3 regions of the Paraburkholderia yinzeri genome follow, and region 3 is predicted to be linked to each of the others. Evidence: riboswitches for the same ligand, from Rfam matches in the RefSeq annotation. Region 3 holds a riboswitch; each other region holds the start of a gene.
What was found. A riboswitch is a leader RNA that binds a small molecule or an ion and turns the genes downstream of it on or off. The one in region 3 is predicted to bind cobalamin.
Positions count from the first base shown of each region.

Region 1: another riboswitch for cobalamin. It lies ahead of cobW (cobalamin biosynthesis protein CobW); the one in region 3 lies ahead of WJ542_RS28510 (HoxN/HupN/NixA family nickel/cobalt transporter).
Region 2: another riboswitch for cobalamin. It lies ahead of WJ542_RS17235 (TonB-dependent receptor domain-containing protein); the one in region 3 lies ahead of WJ542_RS28510 (HoxN/HupN/NixA family nickel/cobalt transporter).

Region 1 is NZ_JBFOCJ010000002.1:848,065-855,469, forward strand. It holds gene cobN (cobaltochelatase subunit CobN) at 1-3,758, opposite strand, end outside; gene cobW (cobalamin biosynthesis protein CobW) at 3,792-4,868, opposite strand; cobalamin riboswitch at 4,941-5,216, opposite strand; gene WJ542_RS20865 (cobalamin biosynthesis protein) at 5,428-5,862, shown strand; gene cobO (cob(I)yrinic acid a,c-diamide adenosyltransferase) at 5,920-6,522, shown strand; gene WJ542_RS20875 (cobyrinic acid a,c-diamide synthase CobB) at 6,527-7,405, shown strand, end outside.
Region 2 is NZ_JBFOCJ010000002.1:15,759-23,163, forward strand. It holds gene WJ542_RS17235 (TonB-dependent receptor domain-containing protein) at 1-1,322, opposite strand, end outside; cobalamin riboswitch at 1,411-1,618, opposite strand; gene WJ542_RS17240 (c-type cytochrome) at 2,016-3,509, shown strand; gene WJ542_RS17245 (hypothetical protein) at 3,512-4,741, shown strand; gene WJ542_RS17250 (c-type cytochrome) at 4,762-5,445, shown strand; gene WJ542_RS17255 (alpha/beta hydrolase) at 5,684-6,541, shown strand; gene WJ542_RS17260 (hypothetical protein) at 6,783-7,196, shown strand; gene WJ542_RS17265 (DUF1328 family protein) at 7,402-7,405, shown strand, end outside.
Region 3 is NZ_JBFOCJ010000003.1:381,604-389,008, forward strand. It holds gene WJ542_RS28490 (tetratricopeptide repeat protein) at 1-974, shown strand, start outside; gene WJ542_RS28495 (MarR family winged helix-turn-helix transcriptional regulator) at 1,116-1,562, opposite strand; gene WJ542_RS28500 (YciI family protein) at 1,646-2,011, shown strand; gene WJ542_RS28505 (glutathione S-transferase family protein) at 2,028-2,645, shown strand; gene WJ542_RS28510 (HoxN/HupN/NixA family nickel/cobalt transporter) at 2,703-3,761, opposite strand; cobalamin riboswitch at 3,852-4,063, opposite strand; gene WJ542_RS28515 (response regulator) at 4,123-5,124, opposite strand; gene WJ542_RS28520 (ATP-binding protein) at 5,124-6,257, opposite strand; gene WJ542_RS28525 (sensor histidine kinase) at 6,265-7,405, opposite strand, start outside.

The DNA of each region.
Region 1 (7,405 bases), on a different contig from region 3:
CGTTGTTCGAGTTGCGCGCGATGAGCACCGGGTTGCTGCCACAGCCCGCGCTGGATCGCTTCGAGCAGGCGCTCGCAGATAGCGTGCAGTGCGTGCGGATTGTGCCGCGCGAGGAACGCACGCGTGGTGTCGTCGTGGACATAGGCGTCGGCCACGAGCGCGTACTGGTGGTCGCCCACCACGCGCGCCGTCGCATCGTAGCCGAACAGATAGTCGACGGTCGCCGCCATTTCCGCCGCGCCCTTGTAGCCGTGGCGCTTCACGCCGTCGATCCATTTCGGATTGACCACGCGCGAGCGGATCACGCGCGCGATCTCCTCGGCGAGCGGGCGGATGCGCGGTGCGGCAGGGTTACTGTGGTCGGCGTGATAGAGGCTCGGCTGCTCGCGCGAGAAGTGCCGTGCCGCCGCCGCCATGCCGCCCTGGAACTGGTAGTAGTCGTTCGAGTCGAGCACGTCGTGCTCGCGGTTGTCCTGGTTCTGCAGCACGACGTCGATGGCCGCGAGACGCGCGCCGAACGCCTCGCGCGCCTCGTCGCCCGCGCTGTTCTGGGCATACGCATAGCCGCCCCACGCCTGGTAGGCCTGCGCAAGATCGGCATCGGTCTGCCACTGGCGCTGGTCGATCAGGTCCTGCAGGCCCGCGCCGTAATGGCCCGGCCGCGCGCTGAACACGCGCCAGCCGGCGCGGCGGCGCGCTTCGGCTGGCTCGATGCCGCCCTTGACGAGCGCATCGCGCTCGCGCAGCACGCGCTCACGCAGGAGGTTCAAGTGCGGCGGCTCGTCGAGGTCGGCCACGGCCTGCACCGCCGCGTCGAACAGATGCATGACGTTCGGAAACGCGTCCCGGAAGAATCCGGAAACGCGCAGCGTCACATCGATGCGCGGCCGGTCGAGCGCCTCGGCGGGCATGATCTCGAAGTCGATCACGCGATGACTGCCCGCCGCCCACTTCGGCCGCACGCCGATCAGCGCGAGCGCCTGCGCGATGTCGTCGCCGCCCGTACGCATGGTGGCCGTGCCCCAGACCGAGAGTCCCACGGCGCGCGGGTAGTCCCCATGCTCCTGCAGATGGCGCTCGATCAGTTGTTGCGCCGACTTCATGCCGAGCGACCAGGCGGCCTGCGTCGGCACCGCGCGCGTATCGACCGAATAGAAGTTGCGGCCTGTCGGCAGCACGTCGGGGCGGCCGCGCGAGGGCGATCCGCTCGGGCCTGGCGGCACGAAACGGCCCTCCAGCGCGCGGCGGAACTGGCGCAGTTCCTCCGTGCCGCAGGCGTCGAGGCGCGGCAGCACGTCGTCGGCAAGGCGCGCGAGCACTTTCGCAGCTTGTGGCAACGATGCTTCGCATTCCACCGTGCCGGCGTCGCATACGCGCGCGACCAGCGATCCCGCCAGCGCCTCCAGCCGCTCGCGCGTATCGCCCGTGTGGCGCCAGGGCGTCTCGCTCACCGCTTCGAGCAGCGCCGGGCGCGGCCCGGTCCACGGCGCGGCCCAGTCCACGGCGGCCGGGTCGAGCAGATGATCGATCCGCAGATCGCGTGCGAGCGCGTCGATCAGTCCGGCGTTCGCGCCCTGCCCGTCGCCGCACGCATAGCGGCCCAGCGCCAGCAGTGTGTCGCGCCGCTGCGTCCCCTGCGGCGACGCGCCGAAGATATGCAGCCCGTCGCGAATCTGCGCTTCCTTCAGTTCGCAGAGCCAGGCGTCGGCACGCGTGAGCAACGCGTCTTCCGTCGCTTCGTCCTGCGGCGCCGGCATGCTGAGTTCCTCGTGCAGCCGGTGCTCGACGATCGTCTCCAGGATGGTCCGGCGCAACAGTTTCGCGCGGCGCGGATCGACCATCAATGCTTCGTAATACTCATCGACCTGCCGTTCGAGATCCTGCAGCGGGCCGTAGTTTTCGGCGCGCGTGAGCGGCGGCATCAAATGATCGATGATCACCGCCTGCGCGCGCCGCTTGGCCTGGCTGCCCTCGCCGGGGTCGTTGACGATGAACGGATAGACGTGCGGCAGCGGGCCGAGCGCCATGTCGGGCCAGCAGGTATCGGCCAGCGCGACGCTCTTGCCCGGCAGCCATTCGAGGTTGCCGTGCTTGCCCACGTGCGCGATCGCGTCGATGCCGAAGGTCTCGCGCAGCCAGAAGTAAAATGCTAGGTACGCGTGCGGCGGCACGAGTTCGGCGTCGTGATAGTTCGCGTAGGTGTCGTCGCCGCGCGAGCGTGACGGCTGGATGCCGACGAAGACCTGGCCGCAGCGCCAGCCCGCAATCATGAAGCGGCCGCGGCGCACGGTGGGATCCTGCTCGGGCGGCCCCCAGCGCGCGATGAGCGCGTTCTGCGCGGCGGCGGGCAAGCGCGCGAACGCGCGCCGGTAGTCGTCGAGGGCGAGGCTTTGCCACGCGGGCCGCAGCGCGCGCGTGTCCGGATCGTTGGTCACGCCCTGCGTGAGCCGCGCCATGAGCGCGTCGCCATCCTCGGGTAGATCGGGCAGGTCGGCCACGGCGTAGCCTTCGTCGCGCAGCATCCGCAGGAGGCCAACCACCGAGGCCGGGGTGTCGAGTCCCACGCCGTTGCCAATGCGCCCTTCGCTCGCCGGATAGTTCGCGAGCACGAGCGCGAGCTTTTTCTCCGCATTCGGCAGCCGGCGCAAACGGCACCAGCGGCGGCTCAACTCCGCCACGAACGCCACGCGCTCGGCATCGGGCTGATAGCGCACGACGTCGACCTGGGTTTCCTTGCAGTGGTACGCCAACCCCTTGAAGCTGATCGCCCGCGTGATGAGACGGCCGTCCACTTCGGGCAGCGCGATATGCATGGCAATGTCGCGCGAATTAAGGCCGTGATTGTCCTTGAGCCAGTATTCGCGGTTGCCGCCGGAGAGGATCACCTGCAGCACCGGCGCGTCGCCCGCGAGCGCGAGCGGCGCGGGATCGTCGAGCGACGAGGCCGCGAAAGCCGTGGTGTTCAGCACGAGCGCGATGTCGTGCGCGGCGCAGAGCCCGTCGATCACGTCGCGGCTCAACGTGTCCTTGAGCGAAGTGACGGCAAGCGGCAGCGGATTCATGCCGCGCTCCGTCAAGGCATCGATCAGGGCATCGAACGCCGCCGTGTTGGCGGCCTGCAGATGCGCCTTGTAGAAGAGCAGCATGACCACCGGCGCATCGGGCTGCCAGCGCGCGCGCCAGTCTTCGATCGTGGCAACGTCGCGCGATGGATGATAGAGCGCGGCCGCGGGCAGCGCGAGCGGCGGTGCCGGTTCGCTGCCCCAGCCGAAGGCGCGCCACGCGAGCGCGCGCAGGAAACCCTCGGCGTTCGCCGCGCCGCCTTCGCGCAGGTACCGCCACAGCAGCCGGCAGAATTCGGGCTCGGCACGGCTCTTCGCGATCAGGCCGGGATCTTCCTGAAGGTCGCCGGAGAACATCGCGAGCAACTGATCGCGGCGTTTGGCGAGCGCGACCACCTGCTCGATGCCGTAGGGCCAGTAGGCCTCGCCGCCCAGATGATCGACCACGACAACGCGCGCATGCTGCAACACGTCGTCGACATAGAAGTCCACCGAGGCCGGCTGGCGCAGATACGTGACGTTCGCAAGCCGCACGCTCGGGAACCCGGCGGGCAGGCGCGGCACGATACTCGCGAGCAGCGCGAGCGTCGTGTCGGCGGAACTGAGGATGACGATGTCGGCGGGCTGCTGGTCGATACGGACCACGCCGGCCGTATCGTCGACGAAGCCGCCCGGCGTCGTTCGCAACAAATGCATGAGAGAAGTGTCGCTGGCGTTGGCGTGGGTCGATCAGGCCAGCGCGCCCGGTGCGAGCGCGGCTTCGAATGCGCGTTGCAGCGTGGCGGCGTCCAGATTTTCGCCGATCAGCACGAAGCGGCTCGCGAGCGACTGCGACGCGGCTTCCTGCGCGTTCCAGCGGCGGTCGAAGTAGCTGTCGAAACGGCGCCCCACGCCCTGCACCACGAGCCGCATTGGAGCGCCGGGCAGCGCGGCGAAGCCCTTCACGCGATAGATCGTGTGCGCGTCCACAAGGCGCTGCAGCGCCTCGATCGCGCCCTCGCGCGAGGCAACCGTGGCCGTGACGACGACCGAATCGAATTCGTCGTGGTGATGATCGGCATCGTCGGCGGAACCATGATGGTCGTGGCGCAGATGGATGCTTTCCTCCGAGGCCGCTTCGAGCCCGAGCAGCGTATGCAGATCGAGCTGGCCATGTTGCGCGCGTACGATCTTCACCTGCGGAGGCAGTTCCTCGCGCAGTTCCTCGATGAGCGCATCCTGCGCCGCCGCGTCGAGCAGATCGGTCTTGTTGAGGATGACGAGATCCGCGGCCGAAAGCTGATCTTCGAACAGCTCGTGCAGCGGCGATTCGTGGTCGAGATTCGGGTCGGCCTTGCGCTGCGCGTCCACGGCTTCGGGGTTCTCGGCGAACTGGCCGCTCGCGGCGGCGGGGCCGTCCACTACCGTCACTACCGCATCGACCGTGAAGGCGTTGCGAATCGATGGCCAGTTAAACGCCTGCACGAGCGGCTTGGGCAGCGCGAGCCCCGACGTTTCGATCAGCACGTGATCGATCTCGCCGCGGCGCTCGAGCAGTTGCTCCATCACCGGGAAAAACTCTTCCTGCACGGTGCAGCAAAGGCACCCGTTGGCCAGTTCGTAGAGCTGGCCTTCCCGTTCGTTGCCGTTCTCGTCGCAGCCTATGCCGCAACCGCGCAGGATTTCGCCGTCGATGCCGAGTTCGCCGAACTCGTTGACGATCACCGCCACGCGCAAGCCGCCCGCGTGCTGAAGAATGTGACGCAGCAGCGTGGTTTTGCCGCTGCCGAGAAAGCCCGTGACGATGGTGACCGGGATCTTGCGCATGTTCATGAGGTATTCCTTCGGCGCGAATGGCCGCGGGCGTGGAGCATGGATCCGGCACCGCCTCCCCGCAGCGCGAATCCCTCGTGTCTGGCCGGTATCCGGACTGACGAAACGCCGCTCCGCCTTCCCGCGCGCCGGTCCTCGCGGACCGTCTGCACAGTGGCATGAGCTGCATGCGGCGCGCATGCGTCGAAGCGGCTTGCCTCGCCCATGCAGGGCGAAGCGATCGTTGTACCGTTGCGGGTGCAGTTCAGGTTGGCCAGTCCCTCGCCGGGATGGCTCCCTGATTCCCGTTTAACTGCGCGCGCAAGGAACGCGCGCGCGAGCACCAGAGTGCGTGCGAGTGTAGGCGTGGGCCACGGGATCGTCAAGGAAAGGCCCGGACGCCCGCTGTTGTTTACCCCTGGCGCCGGGACCTCGCGCCCGGGCGCGAAAAACCGTGTGCTATCGTATGCGCGCATCCGCCGGGCAACGGGCAAAGCCCGCGCCGCGGTGTCTGCTGCCCTGTCCGCTGCCTTGTTTCCAAGCACTCACCGTGAATTCCGCTACGTCTGCAAGCCTGCTTCCCGCGCCCTCCGCCTTACCCGGCCCCGCAGCGCTTGCGCTCGGTATCGGCTGCCGCCGCGGCGCGACGCTCGCGCAGATCGAGCGCGCCGTGCGGGCTGCGCTCGCGGTGTTGCCGATGGCTCGCGTTGCGGCCGTGGGGACGCTCGACGCGAAAGCCGACGAACCTGCGCTGCTCGCGTTCTGCGCGGCACATGGCTTGCCGCTTCACACGTACACACGCGAAGCCATCGCTGCCGTGCCGGTTGAGGCCGAGCCATCGGGTGCAGCGCGCACGAAGTTCGGCGTCGATGGCGTGAGCGAGCCTTGCGCCCGGCTCGCCGCCGGCGGCGGACCGCTGGCGTGCGGCAAGCTCGCGCTCGACGGCGTGACCGTAGCGGTTGCCGTGGTCGTTGCCGCAGTCGTTACTCCCGCGCAGGCGCCGCGCTAAACCGGCGGTGCATACGCACACGTTAAGAACCCCGCATCCTCAGACCTCGTTTCGCCCATGAAAACCGATCCCGATTCGCACCTGCGCATGACCCAACGCCGCCGTGAAGGCCACGAAAAGAAGCAGGCGGCGGCTTCCGTCGAAAAAGGGCTTTTGATCGTCAACACCGGCAACGGCAAGGGCAAGAGCACGGCGGCCTTCGGCATGGCCGTGCGCGTGCTGGGCCACGGCATGAAGCTGGGCGTCGTGCAGTTCATCAAGGGCGCGCTGCACACGGCCGAGCGCGACTTCCTTAGCAGCGTCGCCCATTGCGATTTCGTGACGATGGGCGACGGCTACACCTGGAACACGCAGAATCGCGACGCCGACATCGCCACCGCGCGCAAGGGCTGGAACGAGGCGAAGCGCATGATCGAAAGCGGCGAATACGGCATGGTGATCCTCGACGAGCTGAATACCGTGCTCAAGTACGAGTACCTGCCGCTCGACGAAGTGCTCGCCGTGCTGAATGCGCGCGGCCCGCTGCAGCACGTGGTCGTGACGGGCCGCCACGCGCCCGACGCGCTGATCGAAGCCGCCGATCTCGTCACCGAAATGCGGCTCGTGAAGCATCCGTACCGCGAGCAGGGCGTGAAAGCGCAAAAGGGCGTGGAGTTCTGAGCCGATGGTTGCCCGCGCTGCCAGCATTGCCTGCCCCGCGCTCTTCGTCAGCGCACCCGCCTCGGGCCAGGGCAAGACCACGCTCACGGCGGGACTCGCGCGCCTGCACCGCCGCGCCGGCAGGCGCGTGCGCGTCTTCAAGACCGGGCCCGACTTTCTCGATCCGATGATCCTCGCGCGCGCAAGCGGCGCGCCGGTCATGTCGCTCGATCTGTGGATGGTGGGCGAGCACGATTGCCGCACGCTGCTCACGCAGGCCGCGCAGGAAGCCGACCTGATTTTGATCGAAGGCGTTATGGGCCTCTTCGACGGCACGCCCAGCAGCGCCGATCTCGCCACGACCTTCGGCGTGCCGGTGGCGGCCGTGATCTCGGCGAAGTCGATGGCGCAGACCTTCGGCGCCGTCGCATTCGGGCTCGCGCGCTTTCGCCTCGACGTCCCGTTCCATGGCGTGCTGGCGAACCGCGTGGGCTCGGCACGGCATGCGCAGATGCTGCAGGAAGCCTTGCCGGCCGACCTCCGCTGGCTGGGCCACGTGGCCGGCGACGCCCTCATCGAACTGCCCGACCGGCATCTCGGCCTGCATCAGGCGAGCGAGATCGCCGACCTCGACGCACGCATCGAACGCGCCGCCGACGCGCTCGCGCAAACCGCGCTAGCGGACCTGCCGCCGCCCGTCGAATTCTCGCTCGCGAGCGCGCCGACTCCCCTTCCGCGCCTGCTCGAAGGCCGGCACATCGCGATTGCGCGCGACGCGGCGTTCTCGTTTGTCTATCCGGCGAACGTCGCGCTGCTCGAAGCGCTGGGCGCGCGCGTGACGACCTTTTCGCCGCTCGCCGACGAGGCCGCCCCGGCGAACGCCGATGCGATCTATCTGCCCGGC
Region 2 (7,405 bases), on a different contig from region 3:
GACACGCGCGCCGTGTAGACCGGCGTGATCTCCCACGCCAGCGAGACATTGCCCGTGTTCACCGTCTGGCCTTCGACGATCTCGTGGCGCCCTGCGAGGAACAGCGTCCACGGGCCGAGCGTGGTCGACTGGTGCAGCGACACCGCCGAATCGTCGCGGGTGGGTACGCCGGTCGGGATATCTACCGGCAGGAAAGCCTGTTCGCGCGTGAAGTCGTAGGCGAGCTTCGTCTCTCCGGTGAATGGCAGTCCGAACAATCGGTTGCCCGTCTCCTGGTGCGTGAGCGACGTGGACGTGCTGAAGCGCGTGGAGTCGATTTCGTCGGTGGGAATCGTCGGATCATTCGCGTAGACGAACTGACGATCGGTTGCGTAGCCCACCGACTGATCGAACTGCGTGGTCGGCGTGATGTCCCAGTGGAACGCAATGCCCGTGGTCAGTTGATGATCGAGCTGCCGGTCGTCGCCGCCCGCGTTGTCGTAAGACAGATCGGAGCGGTGATAGAGCATGAACGTCGAGATCGACCAGTTGTCGCGCGCATAGCCGAGGCGCGCATCCACGTCTTGGGCGTGATACGGATTGCGCCCGTCTTCGTGGCCGTAGGCCCACGGCTGGGTCGCGTCGATGCCCGCAGTGTTGTAGTCGTGCAGGCCGAGCGAATACGTCAGGCCGCCCAGCGCGGCCAGCGGCCCGGTGGAGGGGACCGTGCCCGAGGTGCGGACCTGCGTGTCGAAGGTCTTGTTCGAGCCGCCGCCGAACGAGACCGTGGTCTGGTTCGGCTGGTTCGACGCGTGGCGCGTGAAGAGCTGCACGACGCCGCCCACCGCATCCGCGCCGAACGAGGCGGCGGCCGGCCCGGAAATCACCTCGACGCGGTCGAACGCCTCGGTCGGCAGATCGGCCCATTCGGCCTCGCCCGTGGTGGCGGAGCCAATACGTATGCCGTCGATGAAGACGGCCACCTGCTGGGCTGACGAGCCGCGGATGCTGACCGAAGCCGCCGATCCCGGCCCGCCGTTCTGCGAAACCGTCACGCCGGGCAGCGTGGCAAGCGCCTGGGTGATGCTGGGATCTTGCGGAGCGAGACGATCGAGGTCCGCGCGCGTGAGGACCTGGGTGCTCGCGTAGCGCCGGTCGAACGACTGCGGCAGATGCTGCGTGTCGCCGACAACGAGAATGCTCGGCAGCGCGGTTTCGCCGTGCGCCTCGTCAGTCTGATCGGTCTGGTCCTGTTGTGCGAGCGTCGCGTCGTCGGCGGCATGGGCGTTGTGCCACGCGCAGGCCGTCACGGCCGACGTGAGAATGAATTGTTTTAGTTTCATGTGCGGGGCTGAGGTCAGGGCTGTCCCTGCAGCGAGCAGCCGCGCGTAGCGGCGCTGGCGCTTCGGGACACCCCGCCCGTTGCGGCTGCATGGACCTCGGTTGATGGCAGGTCTCCTGGCTCGCGGGTCTGCGTCCTCTGCCGGCCTTCCCGGTTTCCCAGTGGCTCGCGCGGGCATGGACTCGCCGCTCACAGTTGCGGGGGCAGCCGCAGTCTCGAAGCGCGCGTTTTTGAGGCGCGCCTTTACTGCGTTCCCTTTTGATCCCGTCGCCGGGAACCATCAGCGCGCAAGGTTAATGCGCCATGGTTCGCCGCGTCAATTGTCCGGGCCGCGGGTGATGCGAAAAAGGCACGGAAGGCGCGCAGCACGAGGTGCGTTTCCCGGTGCGTTAGCGGCCGGCGCCCGAAATAAAAATGAAAGAAATCCCCGGTCGAGCGGGCCAGTCCGCATTGCCGCTCCGGCTGCAGCGGTGCGTGGATGCCCGGTCTGCGCGATTCCCGACATGATTCCAAACATAACTGCTACGCAGCGTTAGCCACGCGGACCTTTTGCTAGCATGGCCCTCCCTGAATTTCAGGTGTCGTCATTGATCCGGAAGTCAGGGGTGCATAGCGGGTGCACAGAGGGCGCGCGGCGTCCGCTCATCCGGATCGGATCTACAGAAGAAGGGGGAGACGTATGGACATGCTCGGCATGTACCCGACGTTTTACGTTCCGGGCATCGGTACGGCCTGGGTCATGGGGATCATCGGCGTGATACACGTCGTGGCGTCCCACACATCGGTCGGCGCTTCGTTTCTGTTCGCGCTGCTCGAAACGCGGGCCTACCGCGAGAACAAGCCGCAGCTGATGGAGTTCATCAAGCGCTACGGCATGTTCCTGCTCGTGTTCTCGTACATCATCGGCTCGATCACGGGCCCGGGGATCTGGTATGCGATCACCGTGGCGAGTCCGCGCGGCGTGAGCGGGCTGATCCACAACTTCGTCTGGGTCTGGGCGAGCGAGTGGGTCTACTTCACGGTTGAAGTCATTGGCGTCTACGCGCTCGTCTACCTGATCGGCAAGATCGATGCGCGCACCCACCTGAAGCTGACGTGGTCGTTCGCGCTCGCTTCGTGGGCGACGATGCTGCTGATCGTCGGCGTGCTCTCGTTCATGATGTGGCCGGGCCACGATAGCTGGTACCAGACCGGCTCGACGAGCGAGGCGTTCTACAACGTCAACTTCTTCGCGCAGCTCGGCACCCGCACGGGCGGCATGATCGTGATGGCGGCGCTCGTCGGACTGCTGGTGGCCAGCCGCGTGAGCGATCCCGCGCTGCGCCGCAGCGTCGTGCGCATGATCGCCCCGGTGGGACTCCTTGGCGGCGCCGTGGCCGTCGTGATGTTTTTCTACTACCTGCGCACGCTGCCGCAAAACGCGCTCGTAATGCTCGACACGCATCTGCTGCCCGTCTACGCCAGGGGAATGGTCGCGGTGTTTGCCGTGGCGACGCTCTGGCTCGGCTTCGCCTGGGCCTTCCCGCAGCGCGTCTATACGTCGCTGGCGATTTCGCTCTTCCTGTTCATTGCCGTGGTGGGGGTGTGGCCCGAAGAGCGCATGCGCGAGTCGATGCGCAAGCCGTACGTGGCGGGGCAGTACATCTACGGTAATCAGGTGATCGCGCGCGACGTGCCCGGCAAGGGCATTCATTCGGAAGTCGAGCGCATTGCCGAGCATGGCCTGCTCCAGTTGCATCCGTTCGTGCCGGACCGCCTGAGAACCGTGACCGATGCCAACGAGCTCGAAGTGGGCCGCCTGCTGACCAAGGTGGCCTGCGCGAACTGCCACTCGCTCGAACCGGGCGGCCCGCTGCGCAGCCTGCCCGACAAGCTGCACATGGCCACCGACGAAGACATGATCGCGGCCTTCCTGCGCGGTCCGCTGAAATACGGCACGCAGCCCTACATGCCGCGCATCGACCTGCCCGACAACGAGATTCGCGCCATTGCGCATTACCTCGCAGCCGTGGATAGCGGCAAGAACGTCGACCAGTTGATCGCGCAGCAGCACGCGGCGGAACAACGCGCCGTTGCTGCCGCGAATGACGGCAAGAGCGGTGGCAAAAGCAGCGGCGCGAACGCGGCCGCGCTGGTTGCGGAACAGGAACAACATGCGGCGGGGCAGCCGGCGCCGTCGAGGAACTAGCCATGGATATTGGTGCCGTGATGAACACGATGCGCGACCCCGCCGGGGTACCCGCGCAGCCCGTGGTGTTTCAGATCCTGATGGTGCTCACGTGGGTGGCGCACATTGCCTTCGTGCACCTGGCCATGGGCGCTTCGGGGCTCGCGATCTTCGCGTTTCACCGGCGCGCCGACGGCGCGGCCGGCAGGTATTGGGAGCGCCTCTCGATGGCGATGACGAAGGTGGCCAAGGTCGCCGTGTCGTTGCTGATCGTGCTGGGCGTCGCGCCGCTGCTTTTTACCCAGGTCATCTACGACCCGCAGTGGTACACCTCGAATGTGCTCTCGGGGCGCTGGGCCATCGCCTTCATTTTCACGCTGATCGTGGCCTACTGCTGCTGGTTCGCCTTCTATCACGCCAATCACGAAGGGGCGAAGAAGCACATCGGCGTCTATGCATGGATCGCGTTCGGGCTCTTCTGCCTGGACGGGCTGATCATGCATGCGCTTTCGTATCAGGCGTTGCTGCCCGAGCAATGGATGAACTGGTATGCGCCGGGTGGCATGGTCGACACGCGCGGCGCCGCGCTGCATGCGATCCAGTGGCCGCGGTATGCGTTCATCATGAGCCTCTCCGTGCCGGCCGTGGGCGTGTTCCTGCTCGCTTACGCGCACTACTTCGCTGAGCGCGAGGATCGCGAGCCCGCCTACCGGGCGTTCGTGAGCGACCTTGGCCGGCGTCTCGCGCAATGGGGCTACGCGATCGCGCTCGTCCCCATGCTGGCCTGGCAGTTCGATTTCCCCGCGGGTTCCGGTCTCGCGCTGCATCCGGTGGGCTGGCTCATCGTCGGCGCGCTGGCCACCATGGCGCTCTGGATGCGGCAGCTCGGCAAGGACACGCATGGCTATCAGCCCGCCCTTTGCGGTCTTGCGTTGCTCGGCGTGCTCGCGGTGTGGCGCGAAATCATCCGGGTGCATTACCTGCGGCCGCTCGGCTACACGATCCAGACCTACACGGTGCATGCCGACTGGCCTTCGACGGTGTTGTTCTTCGCGACGCTCGCCGGCATAGGCGGCCTCGTGGGCGGCTTCTATCTCACGCTGCTGTATCGCGCGGGACGCACGCAGGGCGTGTATCGCGCGGACCGGACCGTGGCGCGTCTGGGCACCGGGGCGGTGTCGGTCCTTGGCGTCTGGATTGCCGTGTTCTTCGTGTACGGGATCGCGATCTCGATGCACGACAGCTTCAATTGATGCGGGGAGGCGTCGAAATCATGAACAACATCATCCGGTTCGGACTGGTTCTGCTGTCGCTGTTCTGCGTGACGGCGCATGCGCAGACGTCGGGGGACGCGCCCGACGTCGCGGCGGGCAAGCGGCGCGCCGCGGTCTGCTTTGCCTGCCACAACGTGGACGGCGTGGCGAAGATTCCGGGCGTGCCGAATCTTGCGGGGCAGCACCGCAGTTATCTCGAGGGCGCGCTGCTGGCTTACCGGGACGGCAAGACCCGGCAGAATCCCACGATGAACGCGATGGCCGCGCCGCTTTCGGATCGCGACATCGTCAATATCGCGGCGTATTTCAGTCTGTTGCGTGGGCAGGGCGGGGGTGTGGCGGGAGCCGACGCAGCGGGCGCGGGTGGCGATAGCGGCGGCGTGACGCCGATTCCCGCCGCGGCGGCGCCCGCGAAGGCCGAGGCGGTTTCCACCGCGCCGGTGCGCTCGGGCGAAGCGGTCTATAGTTCGGTCTGCTTCGCATGTCACGCTACCGGGGCGGCGGGCGCGCCGAAGGTCGGCGACAAGGCCGCGTGGATGCCGCGCATCGCGCAAGGCGATGCCACGCTGCTGCAGCACGCGCTGATCGGTTTCAAGGCCATGCCGCCGCACGGCGGATGCGCGGCCTGCTCCGATGTCGAGATCAAGGCCGCGGTGGCGTACATGACCGCGAAATCACGCTAGCGGTGCGCTTGACGGGGCGAAGCGGATCGAAGCGGATCGAAGTCCCGTGCGCGGAGGGCTTCGATCCGGCGGTGGGGGCGATTCGATCGTCGAGGTCGACCATGCCTCGCTTGCAATCCGTAGGGTTGTCTGAAATTTGACTGTAAGTCGCCGTTGCTAGAGTGGGCCGAAGCGCTTCTCCGCCCGTGGCCGGACCGCGTCCGGGCGAGAGTGGCGCCAAAAACAAGAGCGACCCCTCATGAACACGGCCCGCGCATTCCGGCTTGCACTCTGGTTCGTTTCCACACTGTTTTTCACCGATCACGCTTCTGCATTCCAGTCTAGCGTGGTCAGCATTCCCAGCGCCGCCATGCGGCAAACCTTGGCCGCGACGGTCGTGTTGCCCGACGACTACGCTCGGGATGGCGGCACGCAACGTTATCCGGTGATCTACCTGCTGCACGGTTCGGGCGGCGACCACACCGACTGGGCGTCGAATTCCCGGGTCGCCGAACTGGCAGACCGCTATCACGTGATTCTCGTAATGCCGGACGGCGGCCATGAGAGCTGGTACATCGACAGCCCCTTCGATCCGCGCAGTCGTTACGAGACTTACGTGGGCAACGAGGTCGTCGCGTGGGTGGACGCGCATTTGCGCACCATCGCCGCGAAACCGGCGCGCGCGATCACGGGACTTAGCATGGGTGGCTTTGGCGCCCTGCGCATTGCGCTCGACCGGCCCGATACCTTCGGCGCGGCGGGCAGTATCAGCGGCGCCGTGGACCCGCGCGCCTGCGAAGACGAACCCGGCATCGACCGCGTGTTTGGCGATCCCGCGCGGAATGCCGAATTCTGGAACCGCAACGCGATCATAGCGAGCGCGAGCGAATTCAGGCGCGCACACATCGACCTGACCATCGACTGCGGCGTGGACGATCATTTCGTCCAGTCGAACCGCGTGCTGCACGAACGGCTCATCGAGCTCGGCGTACCGCACGACTATGCGGAACGGCCCGGCGGTCATACCTGGACCTACTGGTCCAATGCAATCGGCTATCAGGTGCTGTTCTTCTCCACCGCATTCCGGCGCAACGGCTGGAACCCGCCACAAGCGTAAAGGCTGGCCCGACCGGATAGTCGGGCGGCAGGTTTCGTCTCTTGCCTGGCAATGCTTATTGAAATGCCAGGCCATGGTTCCCGGCCGCGTACCAGTCCAATTCCCTCGACGATATCCCGTTCGTATCGCGCCGCCGCGATGCGCCGCGGCACATCGCTTGCGCGCCGGCAGGTGTACGTGCGGCGCGGCCTGCGGGTGTACGCCGCTTTTTCGAACCTGATGACGCGAAAGGAGATCGACGATGAACCGATCGACGAGGCACGCAATGGCATGGGCACTGGTGATGGCGCTTTCGGGCACGGCATGGGCCGCGGGGGGGACGGGGGGCGCCGGCGGCGCGGGTGGCATGGGCGCGGGCGGCAGTTCTGCCGGCGGCTCGGCGGGGATGGGCGGTGGAGGCGGCGGCATGGCGCCGGGCAACACCGGCACTGCGCCGGGCACGACCGGAGTGGCTCCGGGCACGGCCCCGGATAGCGGTTATGGTTCGCCGGGTACGACGGGTACAGGCAGCGGAGCCGGCACGGTGATCGGCGTCCCCTCCAACACGGCGCCGGATACCACGGCACCCGGCTACAACGGCGGCTCGGGCAATGGCAATCCGGCCGGCGGCAACAGCAATGCCATGCCGGCCACGCCGCCGAACACGACGCAATGACGCGTTACCCCCGCGGCATTCCGGGCACCCGGCTTGCTGCGGGAAACGTAACGTGCCGGACCCGGATGCGCCGAGCAACCGGGAATGATGCATGGCACGCAGATGCAGGCTGGGCAATAGCTCGGCCTGTGCCTACGCCGCGCCGCTCACCGCTTTCGACGGCGCAGGGACTTTCCCCGGTGTGACCCGGAGACTGGAGGACGTCATGC
Region 3 (7,405 bases):
CGTTGTGCCTCCTGCAGATGGGCCGGCAGGAGGAAGGCTGGCACGAGTACGAATGGCGCTGGAAGCGCAGGCGCAACGCGGCGAGCCGACGCTCGTTCGAAGTGCCGTTGTGGCTTGGCGACGCGCCGCTCGACGGCAAGGCGATTCTGCTGCACGCCGAGCAGGGCCTGGGTGACACCTTGCAGTTCTGCCGCTATGCGTCGATGCTGGCACGGCGCGGCGCACAGGTGGTGCTGGAGGTCCAGCCCGAACTGGTTCGGCTGCTCGCGCCGCTGGAAGGCGTCGCGCACATCGTCGCGCAAGGCGATCCATTGCCGCCGTTCGATTTGCACTGTCCGCTGCTGAGCTTGCCGCTTGCGTTCAAAACCGATGTCGCGACCCTCCCCGGCACAACGCCGTATCTGTTTGCGGATGCGCAAGCGGTCGGGCACTGGGAAGCAAAGGTGAGTCAAGCAGCGGGTCCGGCGGCGCTGAAAGTGGGGCTCGTCTGGGCGGGCGGCGATCGGCCTCATGTCCCCGAACTCCGAAAGAACGATGCACGTCGCTCGATCGCACTGGAGCGGATGCTTCCGCTCTTCGACGTGCCGGGTGTCCGGTTCTTCAGCCTGCAGAAAGGCGCGCCCGCGCAGCAGCTTGCCGCGTTGCAGGAGCGTGGCGCAGGGAAGCCTGGCGCCGATATCGTCGACTTCACCCGCGAGCTTGCCGACTTCGCCGACACGGCCGCACTCGTGTCGACCCTCGATCTCGTGATCTCGGTCGATACGTCGACGGCGCACCTCGCGGGCGCAATGGGCAAGCCGGTCTGGATCCTGAACCGTTTCGATACGTGCTGGCGCTGGATGCTCGAACGCAGCGACACGCCCTGGTATTCGAGCGCCCGGTTGTTCCGGCAGCCCGCGCTTGGAGACTGGGATAGCGTTCTCGCCGCGGTGCGCGAGGCGCTCGCGGCACGCGTGGCGACGATCCCGTCCTGAATCCCGGCGAGGTTGCCCTGGCTCACCGTCATGGGAAAAGCGCAACTAACGGTCCGCCACGCGCCGCATCGCAAACAGCAGCATCGCGGCGCACTAAAAAGCGAGCAAGGAGGGGCGGGAGGTCAACTTTGTCGCGTACCGCTATGAAAGCGCGCGCAACTGCTGGCGCAGCCGATCGACTTCACCCGGAGCAAAGGGCTTTTCAATTTCGGCATGCATCTGCTGCCACAAAGGGAAAGCCTCTGCGAGCAGCCGCTGGCCGGCGGGCGTCAGGGTGAGCAGACGGCTGCGCTTGTCGTCCGGATCCTGCGTAATGGTGACAAGCTCGCGCCGCTCCAGTGGTTTGAGCGCGGCCGTTAGCGTGGTGCGATCCATCGCGAGCAGCGAGGACACGTCTTTCATCGCCGGGGGATGGGGCCGGTTGAGCGACATCAGCAGCGAAAACTGCCCGTTCGTGAGGTCCAGCGGGCGCAAGGCGTCGTCGAAAATGCGCGCGAGGTTGCGTGCCGCGCGCTGCATATGCAGGCACAGGCAGCAGTCGCGAACCATCGCGGTCATTTCGAAGGGAATTTTTTTCGCCCGTGCCATGTTGCAATTATGTTGATATCAACCTATCCTGTCAAGGCTCGAAGGGCAACATTCCGTTGCTCCCCTCATCGGACGGAGGATCTATGAGCGATCAGCAATTGTTTCTCGCGGTGTTTCTCGGCAGCAAGGACAACCCGCGCATGCATGCGTGGATGGCATTGCCGGAAAAAGAACGGCTCGCCAGGCAGCGGGAGGGCATTGCGGCCTGGCATGCCTGGGTCGACAAGCATCAGGCGGCGATTGTCAACATGGGTGGTCCGCTCGGTAAGACTTTGGCCATCGGCGAACATGGCGTCAAGGAAACGGTCAACGCGCTGTCTGGCTTTACGGTTGTGCGCAGCGCCTCGCATGAAGAGGCCGCGAAGATGTTTGAAGGCCACCCGCATTTCGCGATCTTCCCGGGCGAGTCGGTTGAAGTGATGCCCGTTCTTCCGATCCCTCGCGGCTGACTTCCAGGGAGCCGTCATGAAACTCTATGGATTTCCAGGGACCCGCGCGCAACGTGCGCTGTGGGGGCTGCACGAAGTCGATGCCGATTTCGAATATGTGTCGGTGAACCTGCTCCAGGGCGAGCACAAGCAGCCCGAATTCCTGCGCATCAATCCGGCGGGCAAGGTCCCCGTGCTGGTGGACGGCGACCTCGTGATTCCGGAGTCGGCCGCGATCGTGCTCTACCTTGCGGAAAAATATCCGGAGAAAGCGCTGCTGCCGGTCGATCTCGAAGCACGGGCGCAGGTGTATCGCTGGACCCTGTTCGCGGTGACCGAACTCGAACAGCCGCTCTGGAGAATTACCCGGCACGCCTTTCTTTACCCGCCGGACAAACGCCTACCGGCCGATATCGAGCTGGCGCGCGAGGATTTCAAAGCCATGGCCGCGATCCTCGAAAAGCATCTGGAAGGGCGTCAGTTCCTTGTTGGCGACAAGCTGACGGTGGCCGATTGCGTGATGGTCTATCTGATCGATTGGGCGAACGAAATCCAGTTGGTCGATGGATTCCCGGGCTTGCAGGCATACCTCGAACGCCTGTATGCACGGCCCGAGGCGCCGCAGCGAATCGCCGACGCGCGCAAGGCGGCGTGATGCCGATGCACGCAAGTTTGCGTGACATCGGCTGCCCGCCGCAGCGCGCGCGGTGAATTACTGGCCCGACCGGTAGACCGGCAGCTCGTCGTAGCGTTTCAGGCGGTAGATGGCGAACGACACCAGCCACGCGAGGATGAACACGCCGATGATGACGAAGCCGAGGTTGTTGAAGTTGTCGTTGAGGGTGCCGATCAGATCCCAGAAACCGCCTTTCAGGTTGAACTGGTCGGCGATCAGCCCGAGCGTTTCGATGCCGCCGATCAGCACCGCAACCAGCACGGAGACGAGCGTGATCGTGAGGTTGTAGTAGAGCTTGCGGATGGGGCGCACGAAGGCCCAGTCGTAGGCGCCGAGCATGAGCACGCCGTCGGTCGTATCGACGAGCGACATGCCGGCTGCGAACAGCACGGGAAACACGAGCACGACGCTCATCGAGAGGCCCTGCGCGGCCTGGCTTGCCGAAATGCCGAGCAGGCTCACTTCCGTTGCGGTGTCGAAGCCGAGGCCGAACAGGAAGCCGAGCGGCAGCATCCACAGCGGTCCCGAAACGAAGCGGAAGAGCGGGCGGAAGAGCCGGGCGAGGAGGCCGCGGTTGTTCAGCAGCAGATCGAGATCGTCGTTGTCGTAGGGCTTGCCGCGGCGGACCTTGTTGAAGGCGCGCCACACGCCGCGCAGGATGACGATATTCATCGCGGCGATGAGAAACAGGAACAGCGCGGAGACGCTGGTGGAGATGACGCCGCCAAGATCCTTCCAGGCTTCGACGCGGCTTTCGAGGGCGGCGGCCGTCGCCGCGACGGCTGCCGCGACCAGCAGCACCACGGCGGAGTGGCCGAGCGCGAAGAAGAAGCCCACGGTCACGGGACGCTTGCCGTCCTGCATCAGCTTGCGCGTGACGTTGTCGATCGCGGCGATATGGTCGGCATCCACGGCATGGCGCAGGCCAAAGCCATAGGCGAGGAGGCCTGTGCTCAGGAGCAGCGGGTGAGCGTGAAAGGCGATGAATGCCCAGATCCAGGCACCGATGTTGAAGGCTGCAAGGACGACGTAGATGCCGATGACGCGGCGGCGGAGGGACGCCGGAGCGGCAACCGTTTCCAGAGTGGTGGACATGTGACAGATCCTGAGGTCGGGACTGTCCCTGCAACGAGCGACCGCGTAAAGCGGCGCTGGCGCATTGGGACACCCCGCCCGTTGCGGCTGCATGGACCTCGGTTGATGGCAGGTCTCCTGGCTCGCGGGTCTCTGTCCTGTGCCGGCCTTCCCGGTTTCCCAGTGGCGCGGGGTGGCATGGACTCGCCGCTTACAGTTGCGGGGGCAGCCGCAGACTTTCGAAACCCGGCCGTTTTCACGGCGAGCTTCGACTGCGTTCCCTTTTGATCCCGTTGCCGGGAACCATCAGCGCGAAAGCGTAATCGCCCCTACGTTGCGGTGTCAACCTTTCGAGCAAAACCGCTCTCACCCCCTGCCGCGTTCAGAACTGCTCGATCCAGGCCGCGAGGCGGTCGGCAGGAAATTCCGTTCTGTGCTGAGTGGGCAGGAACGCCATGCCACTGTCCTTGCGTACCGGTTCGAGCGCGAAGTCGTTCCCGTCCAGCCAAAGCAGGCTGGCCAGCCAGACGGCGTGCCGGACCGACACGGCCTTGCTGGCCGGCTCGCCCAGGAACTCGGCCAGCGCGGTGAGATCGTCCAGGATCAGGCCGTCGCCTTCGCGCCGGACCGTGATGCCCGCGTGCTCCAGCGTTTCGGCCATCGCGGCCACCGCGTTGCCGGTGGTCGAGCCGACGTGGCGGTTACGCAGCGCCGCGAGGTTCGCCGCCACCATATGGCCAAACGTGCCGCTTCGGGCGCTCTCCGCAGCGATCAGATCGGAGTAGTCCATCAGCAGCCAGTCCGGCTCGGGACTGGGTACCTCGGCGAGTACCGCCGCAGCCAGGTAGGTCTCCACCGGCTGGAACCGCTCGGGCCCGATCAGCGCGGCCGAGAGGGACCGGACAAGGCCGATCCGCGTGGCGAGCGTCTGCTTTTGCAGCACGCCCAGCTTCTCGCGCACGAGCTGGTCCCGCTCCTTGCGCAGCTCGGCCAGTTCGAGCGCCTGTTTCAGCTCCATGCGCAATGCGGTGATGTCCCACGGCTTCTTGATATAGCGGTGGATCTGACCGAGGTTCACGGCCGCCACGGTCTGGTCGATCTCCGAATACGCGGTGGTCAAGATCCGCACGATATGCGGATAGCGCTCGCTCGCGTAACGCAGCAACTCGTTGCCGTACTCGCCCGGCATGCGCTGGTCGGAGACAAGGACCCCCACCCTGTCACCGTGTGCGTCCAGCAGCGCCTTGCCTTCCTCTACCGAGCCGCCAGTCAGGACCGGCGCCAGGCTTCCAATGGCACGCTGGAAGTACTTCACGGCCGTGGCCTCGTCATCGACGAAGAGGATCGCCGGTGACGACTCCTGGTTGGCTTTCGCTTCGTTCATCAACAACTCCTGAGTGTTTGACCTTTGATAGGGGGGAAATCCAGCACTACGTTGGTGCCAACCCCCGACGTGGACTCGATCCGAAGTCCACCGCCGCAAGACTGCATGACACGGTTGCATAGAATCAGGCCCAAGCCGTGGCCGCCGGATTGTGCGTGCGTTGTAATCGGGTCCGTCAACAGGCGGGCTTTGATCTCGGGCGGAATGCCCGGGCCGTTGTCGGAAATGCCGATACCGGGACTGGGTTCCGCCGTGACGGTAAAGCGCACAGACGGAGCGGGAATATCCGCGAGCGCGCGCAGCGCGTTCGACAAGAGCGAGGAGAGCACGAGCGCCACGCAGTTCGGCTGCGTGACCACGGCAAAGTCGCCGTCGACCTCGACCTGTACCCACGACCGCTGCCCCGCAGCGAACGGATAGGTATCGAGCAAGGCGGAAATCAGCCCGTGCGCCGTGATCTCGCTGCGGGCGTCGTCCCCGGCAGGCTTGCGGCGCCCGTTTTGGACCGAGCGCCAGAAGGACGAAACCACCGCGAGGCAGTACTGCGCGCTCTCGCGCATGGATCGGGCGGCGCCGTCGATATCCCACTGCGACTCGTGCTGCTCGTCGGCGCGATGTTCGATGTTGCTCGCGTTCAAGGCGATGGCAGCAAGCGGCGTGTTCAATTCGTGCGCCAGAAAGGCCAGAGTCTCGTCGATCGCGATCAGCCGGTGATTCTGGATGGCGCGTTCCTGGTGGCGCTCGAACGCCAGTTGCAGCGTCTCGCGCACGGAAGCCTGCCTGAGCGGCTTTTCGAGGATGCGGAACACCTCGCCGGTATTGACCGTCTGCAGCAGCACGTCGATGTCGGCATAAGCCGTCACCAGAATCCGAACGATGTGCGGGTAGTCGTGCGCCACCTGGCGCAGCAGGTCGCCGCCGTCGCGGCCCGGCATGCGGAAATCCGTGACCAGCACGGCAATGCGGGCGCTGTCCCGCTCCAGGACGGCGATGGCCTCATCGCTGCTCGTGGCCAGCAGGACCTCGTAATCCGCACCGACCATGCGCGAGAAATACTTTCCCGCCAGCTCTTCGTCGTCGACGTAGAGAACCGTGGGCTGTGTTTGCCGGATGTCTTGCCGGATTTCGTTCATGGCGTTCTCACGGCGCGCGCGACAGATCGAAGCTGAACGACGCCCAGTTGCCCAGCTCGCTCTCGGCGAACAGCAGGCCGCCGTGGCGCTCGATGACCGCATAGCTGATCGACAAGCCGAGGCCGAGGCCTTGTCCCACCTCGCGGGTGGTAAAGAACGGCTCGAACACGCGCGCGAGATTCTCGTCCTTGATGCCCGGCCCGTTGTCCTTGACCGTCACGGCGAGGCGTTGCTCCTCCCATTTCGCCGAGATGTGAATCGCCGGCCCGGTGGTGCCCGCGTTGCGCATGGCCAGGACTGCGTTGGAGAGCAGGTTGATCAGCACGCCGATGATGGCCGCTTCGTCGCCCTGCACGAGCGTATCGGTCGGAAGCTCGCGCGTCACCGTGACGCCGCGCAATTCGTGCGCGACAAGCCGCGTAGCGGAATCGAGCGCTTTTTCGAACAGGAAGGGCGTCCCCACCTCCGCTTCGGCGCCCGGCTTGCGGTAGGCAAAGGTCTTGAGGTCCGACACGATGTGCTGGATCCGCTGCATGCCCTGCTTGGCGTCGACGAGACATTCCTGCAGCGTTGGCTCCGCTTTGGCCGCGGGCTCTTCCATAGCGACTTCGATTGCCATCAGGCAAAAGTTCACGGGGTTATTGACCTCATGCAGCAACCCCGCGGCAAGCGTACCGATAGCCGCCATCTTTTCCTGCTGCAGCAACTGCCCCTTGATGTCGACCAGCTTGCGGTTGATCGATTCGAGCTCGGCGTTCTTCTGCGAGACTTCCGCCTTCAGGCGGAACAACATGAAGCGCACCCGCTCGTTGAAGAAGGTATAGACGCCGCTGGCGGCAGCGGCGAACAGAAGGAGCAGGACGTTGACGGTCAGCGTGCCGATAGGCGCGCCGCCGCCGGAATGCAGCAGGCAGGCAATCAGGTAGAGCGCGCAGGACAACACGCCGAAAACCATGTTCTGCCATAAGCCGAATGGCAGTGCGATGCCCGAAGCGAAGATGGCCAGGTTCAGGCCCATGTAGTAGGGCGACAGTACCCCGTCGGTCCTCCAGATCATCCACGAAATCATGATCTGCGGCAGCAGTAGCCAGGACAGCGTCAACCATGGAGAAAAGCGTCGCCCCGCCACGCTGCCCAGCAGGATCGCA